DNA from 2 places in the Blautia sp. MSK18_10 genome. Region 2 is predicted to be linked to the other one. Evidence: predicted binding sites of a transcription regulator. Region 2 holds the regulator's gene; the other holds the start of a gene.

Region 1 (6,709 bases), on a different contig from region 2:
TGGTACAGCAAGCGCCGGTTCTGCGGCTGCTGTGGAAAACCAATGCTGCACAGCCAAAAAGAACGTATGATGGAATGCCCTTCCTGCAGCAATCAGGAGTACCCTGTCCTGTGTCCTGCAGTAATCGTAGGAATCACAAACGGAGATAAAATCATTCTTTCCAAATATGAGGGCCGCAGATTTAAGCGTTACGCCCTTATCGCAGGCTTTGCAGAAATCGGAGAAACCATTGAAGAAACTGTTCACAGAGAAGTAATGGAGGAAGTTGGCCTTAAGGTAAAAAATCTCCGCTATTACAAAAGCCAGCCATGGTCCTTCAGCGGTACCCTGCTTTTCGGATTCTTCTGTGATGTGGACGGCGATGATACCCTGACCGTTGACCATGAAGAGCTCTCCATGGCACAGTGGGTAGAACGTGACAAAATCCCGGATCAGGGCAATAATATCAGCCTGACCAAGGAAATGATGATGCTCTTCCGCGATGGAAAAGAACCCAGATAAACAATATTCTATATCAGAAAAAGCTCATAGAATATTTTTCCCTATTATGCTAAAAGGATACATACACGGTAATGTTACTGTGCATGTATCCTTTTCGTTTCTCTGTAAAATTGCTTCACTATATTCTCAAAAATATTTCTGATTACTCTTCACGCCGCACTCCCGCTGCCAAATCCACGGCTTCTGCGGCTTCCATTACATTCCTGCTCAAATTCTTTCAGTTTCCGTCTTGCTTCCGGTGTCAGATTTGTCGGAACTTCAATCTGTACAGTTGCATATTCATCACCGTGTACCGACGGATTATTCATTGCAACGATACCTTTGCCTCTCAGACGTATCTTCGTTCCGGACTGAGTACCTGGTTTAATGTTACAGAGAACATCACCGTAAATAGTGTGAACCTTCGCCTCACCGCCAAATACTGCTGTTGTAAATGGGATATTTACAGTTGTGTAAATATCTCTGCCTTCCCGTTTATATCCAGGTTTATCCTGAACATTTACTTTCAGAAGCAGATCACCGGCTTCACCTCCGCCGACTCCCGGATATCCTTTTCCTTTAAGTCTGATAGATTTACCGGATTCAATACCTGCCGGAATATTGACTTCGTAATTCTGGACGCCACCGTTGCTGCTCTGCAGGCGGATAACCTTCTTACCGCCAAAAGCAGCTTCATCAAAGCTGACAGTAACCTCCGCATGAAGATCCTCACCTTTACTGCTGTAAGAACCACTAAAGCCGCCAGTTCCATTGCTTCCGAATCCACCAAAACCACTTCCATGAAATCCACTGCCACCGAAACCGCTGCTTCCAAAACCACCGGATGATTTACTCTTCTTAAATCCACCACCAAAGATGTTCTTCAGGATATCATCCATATCTTCGCCATTCTCAAAATGATATTCATGATAACCATTGCCATCACTGTACGAGCCATGGAAACCACCGCCAAATGGATTGCCCTGTGCTCCGCCAAAGCCACTGCCAAAAGGACTTCCCTGTGCGTTTCCATAATTACCGGCACCTTCTTCAAAAGCAGCGTGGCCAAACTGATCATACAGTTTACGTTTCTTCTCATCACTCAGAACATCATAGGCTTCATTTACTTCCTTAAAATGCTCTGCTGCCGAAGCATTTCCCTCATTACTGTCCGGATGATATTTCTTGGCCAGTTTTCTGTATGCTTTCTTAATCGTTGCTGCATCTGCGTTTTTGTTCACGCCAAGAACTTCATAGTAGTCTCTTTTCAATATCATCACCTTCCCTCATAAACACATTCTAACGCAATCATTCCTGACTTCATATTTCTGCAATCCTCATTATGCAAACAACGGGAAGCCAAAAGATTTGACCTCCCGTTGCTGTAACTTAACATCTATTATCCTTCAATGGAGATGCTGTGCTTCTGTTCCACTGCTGGCTTTGCTTCTTTCTTCGGAACAAATAATGTCAGGATACCATGTTTGAATTCTGCTTTGATGTCGTCCTGATGTACTTCTTTACCTACATAGAAGCTACGACTGCAGGCACCTGAATAACGTTCTCTGCGGATATAACGTCCTGTCTCTTTTTCCTTCTCGTCTTTATCCAGGCCTTTCTCTGCACTGATGGTCAGATAACCATTTTCAAGTGCTGCATGAACTTCATCTTTCTTAAATCCTGGAAGATCTACAACCAGTTCGTATCCGTTATTCATTTCCTTGATATCAGTTTTCATTACATGATTTGCTTTATGTCCATAAAGTTTCTTCTCTGCATCTTTCATTGCTCTGTCATCATAATAGAATGGGAAATCTCCAAAAAAGTCATCAAATAAATTTTCTCCAAAAATACTAGGCATTAACATAAGTCATATCTCCTTTTCTAATATATTTTATATATGTCAAATCTGTTCGCCAGATTTACTTTCCAAATCTATCTTTACAGGCTTTTTCAACCTTTTATCTTCAATCTTTTATTAGTGTAAGCTTTTATTTTTATATCTGTTTTTAATCTCTGGCTGACCCTTAACGGGTCAGTCAGAATATTTATTCATCAGCCTTCAATGGCAATTGTTTTCTTCTGTTCTACTGCTGGTTTTGCTTCTTTCTTTGGTACAAATAATGTGAGGATACCATGTTTGAATTCTGCTTTAATGTCTTCTTTCTCAACTTCTTTACCTACATAGAAGCTACGGCTGCAGGCACCTGCGTAACGTTCCTTACGGATATAATGTCCTGTCTCTTTCTCCTGCTCATCTTTGTCCAGACCTTTCTCTGCACTGATAGTCAGATAACCATTCTCCAGGTCAGCCTTTACTTCATCTTTGGTAAATCCCGGAAGATCTACGACCAGTTCATAGCCTTTATCAGTTTCCTTGATATCGGTTTTCATTATATGGCTGGCTCTGCGTCCGTAAAGTTTCTTCTCTGTATCTTTCATTGCTCTGTCATCATAATAAAATGGAAAATCTCCAAAAAAGTCATCAAATAAATTTTCTCCAAAAATACTAGGCATCAACATAAGTCATCTCTCCTTTTCTATACCGTCCATCTGTATATGATGGACTCTCAGTTATGCATCTTTACCTTGTTTCTTTGGAACTTAGGTTATCAGGAATCTCATAGAACTTATTTCTTTGTTCTCTTTTTGTTCCCCTTCCTTTGTTCTAGCTGTAATATAACACTTATTATTAGCACTGTCAAGAGGTGAGTGCTAATTTTTTTGTGAAGAATTTGTGAACCTGTGAATTTGTGAAATCTTCATTGTACACTTTTCCAATTTGTGTTACACTCCCATTCCAAGCTAATACAACGCCCCATGGAGGATCAGTCCACGGGGCATTCTGAAATGTTTGATGTTAACGCTATCATTTTCCCTTGAGATATCGTTTTAATAAGAACGTACAGAAATATGGAAATGTATAAATCCCGTCTTCTATTCCAATATTACTGTCTGCAAGTTTTATTCCCCAGTGAATATCTCCATAAGAATCACCGGATATCAATTGCCTCAATGACTTAGACCGGTTCCTGTTCGCCTTCACTTCTACCGGAACCAACTCATCCTTTGTTCTTACAAAAAAATCTTCTTCCAAGGTAGCATTTTCTTTTTTATAGTAATATAGTCCAAGCCCCTGTTTCACAAACGCCTCTGCTACAAAATTTTCATATAAAGCACCTTTGTATACTCCAAGATTTTTATTCGCCCGAAGGTCTTCTTGTGCTTCCTCATCTAATGAAGCAATCAGCAATCCTGTATCTGGATAATAGATTTTGAATTTTGAGTCATCATAGTTTCCCTTTAATGGAAGCTCCGGATACTGCAGACAATAACATACAGAAATCACACCTGCATCTTCGAGCCAGGTTATACATCCCATATATTCTCGACTTCTGGCTTTTTTGTCTATTTTACTTAATTGAAATTTTTTATTTTCTTTTGCAAGCTGTACAGGTACGTTCCGATAGACACTTACAATTTTAGTCTGATCCAGACCTTCAGCGTATTTTCTGATATCCTCTTCATAATCCATCTGGATCTGTCTCTGGATTTCCAGAGTATCTGTAAAAAGATTTTTTTCAATATATACTTTTACTACTGCAGGCATACCGCCAAGTACACAATATTCCAAAAACAATTTTTTATAGACTGATAATTCGGTTTCTGAAAATGGAGTTCCTGTCTGCATATGTTGCAAGATATCTTCAATGTGCTTCTCCGAGTATCCTTTCGCCCACAGAAATTCTTCAAAGTCCATCGAAAACATTTCATAATCTGTTTTATATCCCACACTGTTGCTATGAATTTTTCTGTAATTGATTCCAAGCAAGAAACCACTGCATATGACATCAAATCTTCCATCTATCCGGAAGGACTTCAAGGCAGTTGCAATATCCGGAAACTCCTGTAATTCATCAAAAATAATCACAGTGTCACCTGCTATAAATCTTTTTGATGTATCTATCATAGAAATATTTTTTATAATATCTTCAACAGCATATCCGTCACTTAATATTGTTTTATATTTAGGTTCCAGAACAAAATTAATACTCACAATATTACTGTAATTTTGTTCTGCAAAATGATTAATAGATTCCGTTTTTCCAATCTGCCTTGCACCTTTTATAATTAACGGAAGTCTTTCTTCATTTTTTTTCCACTCCAGCAGGTACTCATCTATCTTTCTTTTTAAATACATAGAACCGCCTCCTTTCTTCAAAACTATCACGTTTTATGAGCATTTGTCAATCTATTCTTCACGTTTTATGAGTTTTTATTCATAATATTTTCACGTTTTATGTTAAAAATCAAATTACTTTTCTTGACTACATTTATTCTTATTTCTGTACGTTAAGTCCCCATCCACTGCTTATTGCTTTTCGCAATCACGTAGAGTGCTTATTTGATTCAATAAAAAAATAAATGCAGCCCCTATATCTCTTTTTTCCTGCTTACAGATATAGAGGCTGCATTTGCCTTTACATTTATTTGTATGTAGCGTTGCAAAATCGCCATTATAGAATCGACTGTCCTTATACTTATAAAATACTGTATAAAGTTGCAACATAGTAATATTTAAAAATAAGTTGTAATTTTCCGATACTCTGCCGGTGTCATATTCATCTGGCCAGTAAAAACCCGGGTAAAATATTGTAGATTGGGATATCCTACCTGTTCTGCTATCTGAGTAATCTTTAAATTAGACGAACGTAATAATTTTTTTGCCTCCTCCAAACGCAGTTCTGCAAGAATTTCAGAAAATTTTCTTCCGGTAGCCTGTTTGATAAAACGACTGATATACGAAGGATTTCTGTTTACATGTTCTGAAACATTTGTCAGACCGATTGGTTGTGAAAAATTATCATTCAGATATTTATAAATTTGCTGGATTAGCTGATTCTGATCATTATTATGCATACTTTGAATATTATCTGCAATATACTCCAGCCAATATTTCATATAGTCTGCTTTTGTCTTTCTTTCCGATTGTACATGAATCTGTTGCTCAAATGATTCCGTAATCTTATTTTTGCTTTCCTTATCCAATGGAATTCCTGAAAGAAATAAAAATATATTGGCACCTATCAACTCCATGATATTGTTAAAATATTTTTCTGTCTCTTTCTCTGTCTCATTGATAATCTTCTGCATCTGTTCGAATATTTTTTTCTTATTACCGGATCGAAGATATCTGATCAGTTCTGTAATTGCTTCTGTAACATCGAAAAAGTCATTTTCCTTATATTCCATCGGTAAATCCTGATATGAAAGCAACTGCGTACATCCCGTATCTTTTCCGTATTCCAGACATTTCAACACTTCCTTTTTCATCTGTTGAATATCAGACAGATTTTCAGAATAATGGCTGACAGCTATCATACAATCCAGTGGCTGCAACTGGGCCAGTTCTCTTCTGATCAGCTCTAATTTACTGCAGAATTTCCACAGTGTCTTTTCTTCTGTTGGCCAGATCATATAAAAGATACCACCATGTTCCAGTGCCAGTATCTCTTTAAATTTTTTCAGAAAAAATTCATGGATTATATAACTGTAATAGCTCTCTTCTTCCAAAGGCATATGATTCCTGTCATATGTAACAGCCACCACTCTATATCCGTTTATTGCAATCCGCAGCTTCTGCTTTTGCAGTTCCATCTGTTTTTCTGAAAAAATTACAGGTTGAAAAAAGAGTTTTTCCACAAATTGTTGTCTGATCAGCTCCTGATTTTTAACAAAATAATCCTGGAAAATCTGATACATTTCCGTATGTTTTTGTTCTGCATGAAATGCACTAATCGCTCGATTTAAGCACTTGATTGCTTCCTGTTCATCTACGGGCTTTAAAAGATAGTCAAAAACTTTATACTCTATTCCATATCTGGCATATTCAAACTCTGCATATCCAGTCAGAAAAACAATTTTTGCTCCATAATCCATTTGATTGATCTGCTTTGCCAGATCGATTCCAGTGATGCCCGGCATACGAATATCTGTCAAAATAACCCCAGGTTTTTCCTGTTCAATATAATCCAATGCCATCTGTGCATCTGTAAAAGCACAAACCGTATGCATACCCCGTAGTCCCGTTTCCATGATCCTTTTTAATTTGTCTGATATCAATGGTTCATCATCTATAATTACCACTTTCATATCCTTTTTCCCCCTTTGTTTTGGGAATACAGATGGTTACTGCTGTCCCCGATGGCTTTACATGTTCCACAGTCAA
Region 2 (6,709 bases):
TTTGCGCAGTGCTTCTTTTGCTTCTTCGTTGAGGTTTGTAGGAACCTGCACAACAAAAGTCACATAATGATCGCCACGTACATTCTTGTTTCTCAGAGACGGTACACCTTTTCCCTTCAGACGGATCCTTGTGTCTGTCTGAGTTCCGGGTTTCACTTCATATTCAACCTCTCCATCCACTGTGTTGATACGTACAGTACCGCCCAGTGCTGCCTGCGCGTATGTAAGAGGCGCAGTAGAGAAGATATTCATATCCTGTCTCTGGAAGATCGGATGACGTGCAACATTTACTTCTACAAGCAGATCGCCTCTCGGACCTCCGTTTGTACCCGGTTCACCCTTCTCACGGATGCGGATGCTCTGACCATTGTCAATACCTGCAGGTACAGATACCTGAATCTTCTTTCTTGAAGATGTATATCCGGTTCCGCGGCAGGAAGTACATTTATCCTTGATGATCTTACCTGATCCATGACAATCCGGACAAGTCTGTACATTACGCACCATTCCAAACATGGACTGTTGTGTATAAACAACCTGACCTTCTCCATGACATTTCGGACAGGTTACCGGTGAAGTCCCCGGCTTCGCACCTGTTCCATGACAGGTGGTACACTCGTCTTTCAGTACGATCTCCAGTTCCTTCTCACAGCCAAAGACAGCTTCTTCAAAAGTAATATTTACGCGTGCGCGGAGATTAGCTCCCTTCATCGGACCATTATTGGCACGTCTGCTTCTGCTGCCGCCGCCAAATAAATCGCCGAAAATATCGCCGAAGATATCACCCATATCAGCACCGTTAAAATCAAAACCTCCGAAGCCGCCGCCGGCACCTCCGCCACCGTTTTCAAAAGCCGCATGGCCAAACTGGTCATACTGTTTTCTCTTCTCCGGATCGCTTAAGATGGTGTAAGCCTCTGTTGCCTCTTTAAATTTCGCCTCAGCCTCTTTATCTCCTGGATTTACATCCGGGTGATACTTCTTGGCCAGCTTACGATATGCTTTTTTAAGTGTTGCGTCATCGGCGCTTTTGTCCACGCCTAAGACTTCATAATAATCTCTCTTATCAGCCATGATTTTAATCCTATACCCGTTTTATTTATAACACAACTATTCAGTGAGAGAGACTCTCCCACTGAACAGTTATTATTGATATTTCCGTTGCAAATCTCTGCTTTTACAGAAATGTCACATTATACTTCTTTGTAATCAGCATCTACAACATCATCGTTGTTTCCTGCATCTGTGCTGCCTGCTGCACCGCCGCCCATATTCATGTCCGGTCCTGCCTGGCCGCCTGCCTGCTGTGTCTGCTCATACATTTTAGCGAAAAGCTTCTGAGCACTTTCCATCATCTTCTCCTGAGCAGCTTTAATATCTGCTACCTGAGAATCTGTCATCTCTTCTGCATTTGCAGTCTGAGACAGTAAATCTTTCAGTGCGTTCAGGTCTGCTTCTACAGCAGCTTTATCATTAGCATCGATCTTGTCTCCGGCTTCTTTCAGTGCATTCTCAACCTGGAATACCATGGAATCAGCATTGTTTCTTGTATCGATTGCTTCTTTACGTTTCTTATCCTGTGCTTCAAACTCAGCAGCTTCTTTTACTGCCTTGTCGATATCGGAATCAGACATGTTAGAACCAGCTGTGATTGTGATGTGCTGTTCTTTACCTGTTCCAAGATCCTTAGCAGATACATTTACGATACCGTTTGCATCGATATCAAATGTAACTTCAATCTGCGGAACACCACGACGTGCTGGCGGGATTCCGTCCAGACGGAACTGGCCAAGGGATTTGTTGTCTTTTGCAAACTGACGCTCACCCTGTACAACGTTGATATCTACTGCTGTCTGGTTGTCTGCTGCTGTTGAGAAAATCTGGCTCTTTCTTGTAGGAATTGTAGTATTTCTCTCAATCAGTCTTGTTGCAATACCACCCATTGTCTCGATGGACAGTGACAGTGGAGTAACATCCAGAAGAAGGATATCACCTGCGCCTGCATCACCTGCAAGTTTACCACCCTGGATAGAAGCACCAAGTGCTACACACTCATCCGGGTTCAGGTTCTTGCTTGGCTCTTTGCCTGTTAACTGTCTTACTTTATCCTGAACAGCCGGGATACGGGAAGATCCACCAACCAGAAGTACCTGGCCAAGTTCAGATGCTGTGATACCTGCATCTGAAAGTGCACGACGTACCGGTTCTGCTGTCATTTCTACTAAGTCATGTGTTAATTCATCGAATTTAGCTCTTGTAAGGTTCATATCGAAGTGTTTCGGGCCTTCTGCTGTAGCTGTGATGAATGGCAGATTGATGTTTGTAGTTGTTGCGGAAGAAAGCTCTTTCTTTGCTTTCTCTGCAGCTTCTTTTAATCTCTGAAGTGCCATCTTATCATTGCTTAAGTCTACGCCTTCTGCTTTCTTAAACTCTGCAAGCATGTAATCTGTAACTTTCTGGTCGAAGTCATCACCACCAAGACGGTTGTTACCTGCTGTGGAAAGTACTTCAATAACGCCGTCACCGATTTCGATCACAGATACATCGAATGTACCGCCACCTAAATCGTATACCATGATCTTCTGTTCTTTTTCATTGTCAAGACCATATGCAAGAGCTGCTGCTGTTGGCTCGTTGATGATACGTTTTACATCAAGGCCTGCGATTTTACCGGCATCTTTTGTTGCCTGACGCTGAGCATCATTGAAATATGCAGGAACTGTGATAACTGCTTCTGTAACTTTCTCACCAAGGTATCCTTCTGCATCTTTTTTCAGTTTCTGAAGAATCATAGCAGAAATTTCCTGTGGAGAATATTTCTTGTCGTCGATTGTTACACGATAGTCAGTACCCATCTCTCTTTTAATGGAAGAGATTGTTCTCTCTGCGTTTGTTACTGCCTGACGTTTTGCAGGTTCACCTACAAGACGTTCTCCTGTTTTTGTGAAAGCGACAACTGATGGTGTTGTTCTTGCGCCTTCTGTATTAGCGATAACTGTTGGCTGTCCGCCTTCCATTACGGCTACACAGCTGTTTGTTGTACCTAAGTCAATACCAATGATTTTTCCCATAATCTTGTTCCTCCTGTTTATTTTCAACTAGATTTGATATATTCTATATTTTCATGTAAATTAGTTGGCTACTTTTACCATACTGTGGCGGACTACGAAATCCTTGTAAGTGTAACCCTTCTGGAATTCTTCTACCACAATATTCTCACCAGCTTCTTCATCCTCCACATGCATTACTGCGTTATGGAAGTTCGGATCAAATTCCTTACCCACTGCTTCAATCGGTTTCACGCCCAGCTCATCTAATGTGGTGATCAGCTGTTTATAGATCATCTTCATGCCATCTGCAAAAGAATCTCCTTCAGGTGCCTGTGCAAGACCTCTCTCGAAGTTATCCACAACCGGAAGGATCTTCTCAACAATGTCCTTGGCTCCGATGATATACATGCTGGATTTCTCTTTCTCCGTTCTCTTACGGAAGTTATCGAATTCAGCCATGTTTCGTTTCAGCCTGTCTGTAAGTTCTTCGATCTGCTGTTCAAATTTATCTTTTTCTTTTTTCTTCTTGCCGAAGAAAGAAGTTTTTGATTTGCTGTCTTTCTTGTCATCCTGGGAAGCTTCCTCGTCTCCGTCCTCTACCGGGATTTCCTCTGTTTCCGCTTCGCCGTTCTCTACAACTTCAGGTTCATTCTCAACAGTTTCTTCTGTTACCGGAGTCTCTGTTGTCTCTTCTTCCTGAGCTGTGTTCTTTGTTTCTTCTGACACTCTCTATTACCGCCTTTCTAACTCTCTTTCTTAATCAGTTCGTCCAGCTGGACTTTCAAAGCCTTCAGGCTGTCAACTACGTTTGCATAATCCATACGCTTGGGACCGATGATACCGATAGTACCATGCATTCCTTTTCCAAGTTCGTAAGTGGCTGTGACTACACTGCAGTCTTTCATGGTCTGCACCGGCATCTCATCACCAATGTACACCTGAATTCCTGTGTTCTCTGTATCAGACATTCTCTCTTTCACCAGGTCTACCAGATCCTGCTTCTCTTCAAATGCTGAAATCAGCTCGCTCGCTTTGCTTGTGTCTGCAAGCTCCGGATACTTGAAAATGTTGGTTGCTCCTGAAGTATATATCTGCATATCGTCTTCGTCTACCTGGATGGTGTCTGCCACTGCATCAAGGACTGTGCCAACCACAGAGCCATGTACACCTGCCTGTTCTTTCAGGCGGGCAATCATTCCCAGGTTGATATCCTGAATGGGCACCCCATTTAAGTTGGTGTTAAGAAGAAGATTTAATTTCAGGATTGTCTGATCGTCCATCTCCTCATCCAGATTGATGATCTGGTTTCGGATGACATTGTTATCACTCACTACTACTGCCACAAGCTGAAGGGGTGTCACACGGGAAAGCTGGATGAATTTAATCTTGCTTCCGCTGTACTGTGGAACAGAGATCATTGTTGCATAGTTGGTATTGGAGGCCAGTACCTTTGCTACCTGCTTCAGCATTTTATCCAGTTTGTCAGTTTTCTCTATCATGAGATCCTTGATTTCCTGAACCTCTGATTCCTTTTCTTTCATCAGCTCGTCTACGTAGAGGCGATAACCTTTATCAGAAGGAATTCTTCCGGCTGAGGTGTGGGGCTGTACGATATATCCCATATCTGTCAGGTCTGACATCTCATTCCGGATGGTGGCAGAGCTTACATTTAAATCTGCAAACTTGGAAATGGTCCGGGAACCCACCGGTTCGCCTGTTTCCATGTAGGTTTTGATGATGGCTTTTAGTATTTTCTTTTTACGATCATCTAATTCCTGATCCATGAAGTTCCACTCCTTTACTGCCTTTGTTTTTGGTTTGTTAGCACTCATGTTTTAGGAGTGCTAACACCTTATGCTCATAAGATAGCACTCTTGATTTGGTTTGTCAATATTATTTTGTGAATTTTTTGTTATTTCATAACAATATTATTTATTTGATTTGATGAAAAGAATGCTGTGAGAAATTGACTATAACATCATTTTTTATCTCATATTACTTGTAACCTGTTCTGGAATTGACCATAAAAATATTTTTCCTGTTTCAGGTCATTCTTTTCCTGCCCTGGCCTTGACTGTAATTTTTCTTTTCCTATTTCAGGTCATTCTTTTCTTCTCATAGGCTTGACTGCAATTGTTATTTTCTTGTTTCAGGTCATTCTTTTCTTCTTACAGCCTTGACCGTAATTATCATTTTCTTGTTTCAGGTCATTCTTTTCCTCTCACAGATTTGACTGTAATTGTTCTTTTTCTGTTTCAGGTCATTCTTTTCTTCTCGCAGGCTTGACCGCAATTATTATTTTACTGTTTTAGGTCATTCTTTTCTTCTCACAGGCTTGACCGCAATTATTATTTTCTTGTTTCAGGTCATTTGTTCTATTTATCAAGAGCGTCAAGGTTCTTTTTCAGGTCGATCATTTTGTCGCGGAGTTCTGCAGCTTGTTCGAAGTTGAGATCTGCGGCTGCGGCGCGCATTTGTTTTTCTACCTGGGCAATGAGTTTGGTGAGTTCTTTACGGGTCATGGACTCTGGGTCTTTCTGGAGTCGGACTTCGGTTTCGGCTACTGCTTTGGATACGGCGATGAGGTCGCGGACTGCTTTTTTGATAGTAGTCGGAGTGATTCCGTGTTCTTTGTTGTAGGCTTCCTGGATGGTTCGGCGGCGGTTGGTTTCGGTGATGGCTTTGTGCATGGAATCGGTCATGTTGTCTGCGTACATGATCACATGGCCTTCACTGTTTCGGGCAGCTCGTCCGATGGTCTGGATGAGAGAGGTTTCGGAACGGAGGAAGCCTTCTTTGTCTGCATCCAGGATTGCTACCAGGGTGATCTCCGGGATATCCAGGCCTTCTCGAAGGAGGTTGATTCCTACCAGTACATCAAAGACATCCAGACGCATATCACGGATAATGCGGGCACGTTCTAAGGTATCGATATCGGAATGGAGATAACGGACTCTGATTCCTACTTCTTTCATATATTCTGTCAGGTCTTCTGCCATTCGTTTGGTGAGAGTGGTAATCAGGATTTTGTGTTTCTTTGACACTTCTTTGTTTACTTCTCCGATCAGATCATCGATCTGGCCTTCAATAGGGCGGACTTCTACTTTCGGATCCAGAAGTCCGGTTGGACGGATGATCTGTTCTGCACGGAGAAGTTCATGATCATACTCATATTGTCCCGGAGTGGCAGATACAAACATGACCTGATCCAGTTTGGATTCGAATTCCTCGAAGCTTAAGGGGCGGTTATCTTTGGCTGAAGGAAGCCGGAATCCGTAGTCTACCAGTGTCTGCTTCCTGCTCTGGTCACCGGCGTACATTCCTCCTACCTGAGGTACTGTGATATGAGATTCATCTATAATAAGTAAGAAGTCATCTCCAAAATAGTCCAGCAGTGTGTATGGCGGCTGTCCGGGCTTTAATCCTGACAGATGTCTGGAATAATTTTCGATTCCTGAACAGAATCCGGTTTCTTTCATCATTTCAATGTCGAAATTGGTGCGTTCTGAGATTCGCTGGGCTTCCAGAAGCTTGTCTTCGCTTTTGAAATACTCTACACGTTCTTTTAATTCTTCTTCTATTGCTACAGCTGCTCTCTGGATCTGTTCTGCTGGCACTACATAGTGGGATGCAGGGAAGATGCTGATATGAGAACGCTG

What was found. Region 2 encodes HrcA, which represses chaperone genes, less so after heat shock. Its sites were predicted from a motif close to TGTTAGCACTCNNNNNNNNNGAGTGCTAACA; they were not measured.
Region 1: the regulator HrcA is predicted to act here: its motif matches at 3,171-3,201, upstream of LI074_RS03860 (Hsp20/alpha crystallin family protein).

The regions. Positions count from the first base shown of each region.
Region 1 covers NZ_JAJCGT010000005.1:17,640-24,348, reverse strand. The annotation lists gene nudC (NAD(+) diphosphatase) at 1-501, shown strand, start outside; gene LI074_RS03870 (DnaJ C-terminal domain-containing protein) at 651-1,754, opposite strand; gene LI074_RS03865 (Hsp20/alpha crystallin family protein) at 1,880-2,347, opposite strand; gene LI074_RS03860 (Hsp20/alpha crystallin family protein) at 2,536-3,003, opposite strand; gene LI074_RS03855 (ATP-binding protein) at 3,350-4,681, opposite strand; gene LI074_RS03850 (response regulator) at 5,059-6,633, opposite strand; gene LI074_RS03845 (sensor histidine kinase) at 6,611-6,709, opposite strand, start outside.
Region 2 covers NZ_JAJCGT010000003.1:14,403-21,111, reverse strand. The annotation lists gene dnaJ (molecular chaperone DnaJ) at 1-1,074, opposite strand, end outside; gene dnaK (molecular chaperone DnaK) at 1,194-3,071, opposite strand; gene grpE (nucleotide exchange factor GrpE) at 3,132-3,776, opposite strand; gene hrcA (heat-inducible transcriptional repressor HrcA) at 3,794-4,834, opposite strand; gene uvrB (excinuclease ABC subunit UvrB) at 5,426-6,709, opposite strand, start outside.